2 linked regions of the Lichenihabitans psoromatis genome follow. The protein of the gene in region 1 interacts with the protein of each later gene in a pairwise test. Links are inferred from orthologs where the notes say so. Each region holds a gene or a part of one and is shown on either strand. Other genes may lie near its edges.

The links.
Region 2: the proteins of dnaE (region 1) and dnaQ interact in binary tests that used the Escherichia coli proteins (3 or more experiments, as listed by UniProt). The link is inferred for Lichenihabitans psoromatis from one-to-one orthologs.

What each region holds. Positions count from the first base shown.
Region 1 is NZ_CP036515.1:3,295,678-3,299,646, forward strand. It holds dnaE (DNA polymerase III subunit alpha), read left to right. Parts: upstream 1-307; coding sequence 308-3,769; downstream 3,770-3,969. Other genes in the region: thiL (thiamine-phosphate kinase), read left to right, coding at 3,766-3,969. UniProt on the Escherichia coli protein: DNA polymerase III is a complex, multichain enzyme responsible for most of the replicative synthesis in bacteria. This DNA polymerase also exhibits 3' to 5' exonuclease activity. The alpha chain is the DNA polymerase catalytic subunit.
Region 2 is NZ_CP036515.1:1,627,280-1,632,053, reverse strand. The notes cover bases 745-3,728. They hold dnaQ (DNA polymerase III subunit epsilon), read right to left. Parts: upstream 2,614-3,728; coding sequence 1,876-2,613; downstream 745-1,875. Other genes in these bases: EY713_RS07560 (phosphoglycerate kinase), read right to left, coding at 3,246-3,728; coaE (dephospho-CoA kinase), read right to left, coding at 2,606-3,214; EY713_RS07575 (2-isopropylmalate synthase), read right to left, coding at 745-1,551. Also shown: more of EY713_RS07575, read right to left, coding at 1-744; more of EY713_RS07560, read right to left, coding at 3,729-4,433; gap (type I glyceraldehyde-3-phosphate dehydrogenase), read right to left, coding at 4,546-4,774. UniProt on the Escherichia coli protein: DNA polymerase III is a complex, multichain enzyme responsible for most of the replicative synthesis in bacteria. The epsilon subunit contain the editing function and is a proofreading 3'-5' exonuclease.

The DNA.
Region 1 (3,969 bases):
TTTGAAAGCGGAGGAGAGACCCATGGTTCGTGCCTTGTTTGAAGACGTGATCGAGCTCGCATGCCTCGCCGCATTCCTGTCTGGCGTGGCGATCCTGGCGAACCCCGGAACCATGGCTTGGATATTTTGAGGGGGAGTTGATCCGGTGTCGGTCGATCAAGCGGCGATCGAGCGATGTTCGGCCTCCAAGCGCATGTCAGCTTTCTGTTGACGAGCCGGCCTAACGCTCGACGCGTCGCCGATCGGCGGTCAAAGTAGTGACCGGCGCCGCGGTGGCGGAACCGGGTTGCCTTTGAAGGATCATGTTTTGGTTGCGGATACGAACGAGCCTGGTTTCGTGCACCTTCATGTGCATTCGTCGTTTTCCTTGCGCGAAGGCGCGCTGACCATTGGCAAGCTCGCGAAGCTCGCGGCGCAGGATCGCATGCCGGCTCTGGCGATCACAGACAGCAATAACCTGTTCGGCGCGCTCGAGTTTTCTGAGAAATTATCCAAGGAAGGCATTCAGCCGATCGTCGGCCTTCAGATCGTCGTTGATTTCGGCGATGGAGCGGCCGTTGCAGGGCGCTTCGATGTGGCCAAGGCGGGTCGAGGCGCCATCGTCTTGCTCGGTGCCACTGAGGTCGGCTACGCCAATCTCATGCGGATCGCATCGCGGGCCTATCTCGATCCGACACCTGGCGAGCCGCCGCATGTGAGTTTCCAGCGCCTGTCGGAAAGCCATGCTGGCTTGATCGCGCTGACGGGTGGGCCCTCCGGTCCCATCGATCGGTTGTTCGCCGTCGATCGAGCCGATAATGCGGCACAGAGGCTCGATCGTCTCGTCAGCCTGTTCGGCGATGATCGTCTTTACGTGGAACTCCAGCGTCATTCTCTCGACGAGGAGCGACGGGTCGAGCCGCAACTCATCGATCTGGCTTATCGTCGGGACCTGCGCCTCGTCGCCACCAACGAGCCATTCTTCGCCACGCAGGCCGATCATGAGGCCCATGACGCGCTGATCTGCATCTCCGAAGGCGCCGTCCTCGGCACGCCAAATCGACGCCAATTGTCGGCGGAGCATCGGTTCAAGACGCGTGCTGAAATGCTGGCTCTCTTCGGCGACCTTCCGGAAGCCACCGCTCATACGGTGGAGATCGCGCAGCGCTGCTCCTACCGGCCGCGAACCCGGAAGCCGATCCTCCCGAACTTCACCGCGCTGAATGGCGAGCCGCTCGACGAAGTGGCGGCCCTCCGCCAGCAGGCCGAGCAGGGGCTCGATGCGCGGCTCGCCAGCCATGGCACCGCGCCCGGCATGAGCGAAGACGTCTACCGCCAGCGGCTTGCGTTTGAGCTCGACGTCATCATCAATATGAAGTTTCCGGGCTACTTTCTGATCGTCGCGGATTTCATCAAATGGGCGAAGGCGCATGACATTCCGGTCGGCCCGGGGCGCGGGTCGGGCGCAGGGTCGCTCGTGGCTTATGCGCTGACCGTTACCGACCTCGACCCCCTGCGCTTCGGGCTCTTGTTCGAGCGCTTTCTCAATCCCGAACGCATTTCGATGCCGGATTTCGACATCGACTTTTGCCAGAACCGGCGGGACGAGGTCATTGCCTATGTGCGGCAACGCTACGGGGTCGATCGCGTGGCGCAGATCATCACGTTCGGGTCGTTTTTGGCGCGGGGCGTGCTCCGCAACGTCGGGCGGGTGCTCGAAATGCCGCTCGGGCAGGTCGATAAGCTCGCTAAGCTGGTGCCGCAGAATCCGGCTAACCCGGTGACCTTGGCCCAGGCTGTCGAGAGCGAGCCGCGTCTGCAGGAAGCCGCCGAGACCGAACCGCGGGTGGAGCGTCTTTTGTCGATCTCGAAGACGCTGGAGGGGCTCTATTCCAATGCCTCGACCCATGCGGCCGGTATCGTGATCGGCGACCGCCCCCTCGATGAGCTCGTGCCGCTCTATCGCGACCCGAAGTCGGATATGCCGGCAACGCAGTTCAACATGAAATGGGTCGAGCCGGCCGGTCTGGTCAAATTCGACTTTCTGGGTTTGAAAACCCTGACGGTTCTGCAGACGGCCGTGACACTCATCGCCCAACGCGGCATCAAGGTCGATCTGTCGGCCATCCCGATCGACGACGTTAAAACCTATGCCATGCTCGGACGGGGCGAAACGGTCGGCGTGTTCCAGCTGGAAAGCGTCGGAATGCGAAAAGCCCTGGTCGACATGCGCGCTGATCGGTTCGAGGATCTGATCGCGCTCGTGGCCCTCTACCGGCCGGGTCCGATGGCCAATATTCCGGTCTATTGCGCCCGAAAGCTTGGCGAGGAAGTCGCCGAATATCCGCATCCAAAACTCGAGGCGGTGCTGAAGGAGACGCATGGCGTCATCATCTATCAGGAACAGGTGATGCAGGCCGCCCAGATGCTGTCGGGTTATTCGCTCGGCGAGGCCGATATGCTGCGCCGCGCGATGGGCAAGAAGATCAAGGCCGAGATGGACGCGCAGCGCGATCGCTTCGTGAGCGGTGCTGTCGAGCGCGGCGTCAAGACCGAAACGGCCAATACGATCTTCGATCTTCTGGCCAAATTTGCCGATTACGGCTTCAACAAAAGCCACGCCGCCGCCTATGCCTTGATCGCCTATCAAACTGCTTATCTGAAAGCCAATTATCCGGTCGAGTTTCTCGCCGCCTCAATGACGCTCGATAAAGCCAACACCGACAAGCTGTCAGAATTTCGCAACGAGGCGCGGCGGCTCGGCATCAAGGTCGAACCACCTTCGGTGAACCGGTCCGGTGTCGATTTCGACGTCACGCGGGACGATCCGCCCGCCATCGTCTACGCTTTGTCGGCCATCAAGGGCGCGGGGGAAGGGCAGATCGCCGCCATCGTCGCGGCGCGGGGGAGCAAACGCTTCAGCTCGCTCGCCGATTTTGCGTTGCGGCTGACCTCTCGCGACGTCAACAAAAAGGTGCTCGAGAGCCTTGCGGCCGCCGGCGCCTTCGATGAGTTCGAGACGGATCGGGCGCGCGTCTTTGCCGGAGTGGAACAAGTGCTCGGCATGGCGACGCGTGCGGGCGACGAGCGCCGCGCCGGCCAGAGTGCTTTATTCGGCGCCTCCGACGTCGAAAGCGCCTTCCGCTTACCGCTGGCCGATGCGTGGCCCGCAGCCGAGCGATTGCGCCGGGAGTTCGATGCGGTTGGATTCTTTCTGTCGGGTCATCCCCTCGACGACTACGAAGCCATTCTCAAGCGGCTCCGCATCCAGCGTTGGGCGGAGTTCTCGCGTGCCGTGAAGGGCGGTGCGACGAGCGCGCGCCTTGCCGCGACCGTGCTCGACCGGATGGAGCGCCGGACGAAATCCGGCAACAAGATCGGCATCGTCAATCTGTCGGACGCGTCGGGTCAATATGAAGCGATCATGTTCCAAGAGACCCTGAACGAGCATCGCGACCTGTTCGAAAAGGGATCCGCCGTGTTGATCACGGTGCAGGCTAGCGCTGAAGGCGACGAGGTGCGTTGCCGCATTCTCACGGCCGAGGGGCTCGATCAAGCGGCTCATCGAGCGCAGAAAGGGCTGCGTATCCACGTGCGGGATGTCGCGCCACTCGCCACGATTGCGAGCCGCCTCGATAAAAAGGGCGATGGCGAGGTCTCATTTGTCGTCATGATGGACGATGGCCTCCGTGAGGTGGAGGTCAAGCTGCCGGGCAAGTTCAGCCTGTCGCCCCTGATGGCTGGCGCCTTGAAGGCGGTGCCGGGCGTCGTCGCGGTCGAAAACGTATGACACAAGTGTCCGAAGACGATCTCATCGCGCGTTTCTTTGCGCCGCTGGCCGGGCCAGCCGCGCTGGAGTTACGCGACGATGCGGGGTTGCTGGGGGTGTCGGCCGGGCAGGAGCTCGTCCTCACCAAGGACGCGCTGGTGGCGGGTGTGCATTTTTTCGCCGATGATCCACCGGCTTCGATTGCCCGCAAGGCGCTTCGA
Region 2 (4,774 bases), 1.7 Mb from region 1 along the record:
GGCGGCGCGCATCGCCAGGATCTTGTTGAGCGCGCCGATATAGGCGCGGGCGGAGGCCACCAGCGTATCCGGATCGGCGCCCTTGGACGTGGCGGAGCGGCTGCCCTGGATGAGCCGGATCGAGACTTCGGCCTGGGCGTCTGTCCCCTCGGTCACGGCATGAACCTGATAGAGATCGAGCCCCGCTTCATGCGGCACGATCGAGCGGATGGCATTGAAGATCGCGTCGACCGGACCGTTGCCGGTCGCCTGACGCGTCGTATGCGTGCCCTCGATATCGAGCGTCAGGGTCGCGGATTGCGGGCCCATCGTGCCGGCGATCACGGTCAAGGCGACGAGGCGGATCCGCTCGTGCGCGCTGCCGATCTCGTCGTCGACCAGAGCCGCGAGATCCTCGTCGTAGACCGTCTTCTTGCGGTCGGCCAAATCCTTGAAGCGCTTGAAGGCGTCCTCGATGGCATTGTCGCCGAGCACATAGCCCATCTCGCGCAGTTTTTCCTTGAAGGCGTGGCGGCCCGAATGTTTGCCCATCACCAGCGAGGTCTTGGAGACGCCAACGCTTTCCGGCGTCATGATCTCGTAAGTCGAGGCATCCTTCAGCATCCCGTCCTGATGAATGCCGCTTTCATGCGCGAATGCATTTCGGCCGACGATCGCCTTGTTGTATTGCACCGGGAATGAGGTGACGGCCGACACGAGCTTGGAGGCGCGGGTCAACATCGTGCTGTCGATTGCGGTCGACAGGTTCAAGACGTCGCCGCGCGTTCGGATCGCCATCACGACCTCCTCGAGCGCCGCATTGCCGGCCCGCTCGCCGATGCCGTTGATGGTGGATTCGACCTGCCGGGCGCCGCCGTCGATCCCCGCCAAGGTGTTGGCGACCGCCAAGCCGAGGTCGTTGTGGCAATGGACCGAGAAGATCACCGCATCGGCACCCGGGACGCGTTCGCGAACCGACTGGAACATCGCCTTATATTCGTCGGGCAGCGCATAACCCACCGTATCGGGCAGGTTGATGGTCGTGGCACCGGCCCGGATCGCGGCTTCGACGCAACGGCACAGATAGTCGATCGGCGTGCGGGTCGCGTCCATGGCGGACCATTCGACGTCGTCGACGAGGCCGCGCGCCTGGGCCACCGTGCGGGTAATGATCTGCAGCACCTCGTCCTGGGTCTTCCGCATCTGATGGGCGAGATGGATCGGCGAGGTCGACACGAAGGTGTGGATGCGCGGCTTGACGGCATGGCGCACGGCCGCTCCGGCGCGGGCGATGTCGCCCTCGATGGCGCGGGCCAGCCCCGCCACCGTGGCGCGCTTGGTGCGGCGGGCGATCTCCGACACGGCTTCGAAGTCCCCCTCGGAGGCGATCGGAAAGCCTGCCTCGATGACGTCGACGCCCATCTCGTCGAGCAAGGCCGCGACGCTGAGTTTATCCTCGAACGTCATGGTGGCGCCCGGGGATTGCTCCCCGTCCCGCAGGGTCGTGTCGAAAATGACGATATGGTCGCGTGCCGGCGTGGCCGACTGATGCTGCGGTTCAGATTGTGACATGGGGTGATCCTTCAAAGCGTGCTGGCCCTCGCCTCTGCGTCGGGCTCGAAATCTGCCGAGACCTGCATCCCCTGAGCGCCCAGGCCAAAGGCCCGGCCGGCCCTCAGGGGCGGCTAAGAAGCAGGATCTGAAGAAGGAAAGCGGCTGCAGCGGCGAACGGCAGGCGCAGATCCGCTCGGGCCGCGTTGCGGACCCCGATCACCGAATCATTTTGGGCCAAATGAGCCACGAGACGCCTTCACCAGAGCTCCCGATCGCGGGAGCCGCAGGTGGTCATACAAGCAACACGACCACGCCACAAGAGGGGCCGCGATGGAGGCTGCGTCAGGCCGAGATGAGCGAGCGCTCTGGCACGGACACGGTTTCGGCCGCTGGCGGCTGCCGATAGCCGAGCCAAATCGGCTCGCCGCCGAGGCTTGCGATAAAAGCCGCATGAGCCTCGCGCTCGGCAGCCGTGATGACAGGCCGCAGCGGGCGCGGCCGCCGCATCTGGGCCGCATGCGCGTCGCCGCGCAGCACAACCACCTGGGTCGCGAGGCCGAGCGAGGTCTGCCGGCCACCCTGCAATTCGGCATAGACCTCGGCCAGGATCTGCGCGTCGACCAGGGCGCCATGTTTCACGCGGCGGGTGTTGTCGATCTTGTAGCGCTGGCAGAGCGCATCGAGCGAATTGGCGGCACCCGGATGACGACGGCGCGCCAGCGCCAGCGTATCCAGCACCATCTCCATGCCGATCGGCGGTCGCGCCAGCGTCTTCAATTCGCTATTGATGAAGCGCATGTCGAATTCGGCATTATGGATCACGAGCCGTGCGTCCTGCACGAAATCCAGAAACTCGTCCGCCACCTCGTGAAAAAGCCGATAGCCTGAGAGGAACTCGGCCGAGAGGCCATGAACGCGAAACGCATCGTCCGGCATGTCGCGTTGCGGGTTGATGTAGGTATGATACTCGCGCCCGGACGGGATCGAGTTGATGAGTTCGATCCCGGCGATCTCGACCAGCCGGTCGCCCTTGAAGGGGTCCAGCCCGGTCGTTTCCGTATCGAGAACGATCTCACGCATGCGTCGGCCCCTCACCTGATTTACGGCGCAGCGCGGCCAGCACGGCATCGACGCGATGTCGGGCGGCCGGAAGGCCCTCCCCCGTCTCGATCACGTAATCGGCGCGGCTGCGTTTCTCCGCATCCGGCATCTGCTTGGCCTTTATGGCCGAAAAGCGGGCCTCGGTCATGCCAGGGCGAGCCAGAACCCGCGCGTTTTGCACCGTTTCCGGTGCCGACACGACGATCACGGCATCGACGTCCTTGTCGGCCCCCGTCTCGAACAGAAGCGGGATATCGAGCACCACGAGCGACACCCCCGCCTTCTCGGCGGCGGCCAGGAAGGCGCGTCGTCTCGCCAAGACGAGCGGATGCACGATGGCTTCCAGCCGAGCGAGGGCCGCCGCATCGCCGAGCACCCTCTTGCCCAACGCTGCCCGGTCGATCGCCCCGTCGCGCGCGACACCCGGAAAAGCGGCCTCTACCACGGCGGCCGCCTCGCCGCGATAAAGGTCATGCACTGCCGCATCGGCGTCGAAGACTGGTACGCCGGCCTCGCGGATCATCGCGGCGGTGGTCGATTTGCCCATGCCGATCGAGCCGGTCAGGCCCACGACCATCATGGCCGCCTCCCCGCCTTGAAGTCGACTGTGGTCAGTGGTTCCGCAAGGCGTGGACGCCCGGCAAGGTCTTGCCTTCCAGCCATTCGAGAAAAGCACCGCCGGCGGTGGAGATATAAGTAAACTCCGCCGCGACACCGGCCGCGTTCAGGGCCGACACGGTATCGCCGCCGCCCGCGATGGTCACCAGATCGCCAGCCTGTGTCATGGCGGCCGCCTGCTTCGCGATCGCCATGGTGCCAGCGTCGAACGGTTTCATCTCGAACGCTCCGAACGGCCCGTTCCAGACCAGCGTCTTGGTGCGGCGGAGGATGGAGGCGACGTTTTCGATTGATGTCGGCCCCGTGTCGAGCATCATGTCGTCGGCCTCGACGGCATCGACCGACACGGCGCGCGACGGCGCGTTGGCTTTGAATTCTTTCGCCACGACGGCATCGACCGGCAAGACGATCTCGCACGCGCCGGCTTCGGCCAGAATTTTGCGGGCGGTGTCGAGCAAATCGTGTTCGCAAAGCGATTTCCCGACCGCCTTGCCCTGCGCGGCCAGGAAGGTATTGGCCATGCCGCCGCCGATGATCAGAATATCGACTTTCTTGACGAGGTTGCCGAGCAATTCGAGTTTGGTCGAGACCTTGGCGCCACCGACGATCGCCGCGACGGGGCGATCCGGCCGGTCGAGTGCCTTCGACAGCGCCTCGAGTTCAGCCGTCATGCTATGGCCCGCATAAGCCGGCAGTTTGCGGGCAAGACCCTCGGTCGTGGCATGGGCGCGGTGCGCGGCCGAGAAGGCATCGTTGACGTAGACGTCGCCGAGGGCCGCCAGCGCGGTGACGAAATCCGGGTCGTTCTTTTCCTCGCCTGAGTGGAAGCGGGTATTTTCGAGCAGCAGCACATCGCCGGGCTGCATCGCCGCGATGGCGCGGGACGAAGCCTCGATGCCATGCGGCGCGAAAGCAACCGGGTGGCCGAGATGATCGGCCAGATAGGTGGTTAGAAAGTTTAGCGAATTGGCCTCGTCCGGACCGGCCTTGGGTCGTCCGAAATGAGCCAGCAGGATTACCTTGCCGCCCTTATCGGCGATGGTCCGAATGGTCGGGACGACGCGCTCGATGCGGGTCGTGTCGCTGACGACGCCATTCTCGACCGGCACGTTGAGATCGACGCGGACCAGCACGCGCTTGCCCGCAAATGGCGCGTCATGAAGCGTCTTGAAATCGGCCATGGTGGTTGCCTCGAACGTGAACAATGCCCGGCTCGCCTCCGCTGGCGGCATGGGGCACCCGAGTGGTCCCTTGCCCGGGCCTCCGCCGAAGCGGAGGTCCGTATAGGGTCGATCAGATGAGTTTGGCCATAGCCACGGCCGTGTCGGCCATGCGGTTCGAAAAGCCCCACTCGTTGTCGTACCAGGCCAGAACACGGACGAAATTGCCGTCGATCACCTTGGTCTGGTCCATGTGGAAGGTCGAGGAATGCGGGTCGTGGTTGAAGTCGATCGACACATTCGGCGCTTCGGTGATGTTCAGCACGCCCTTGAGCTCCTGCTCGGACGCACGCTTCATGGCG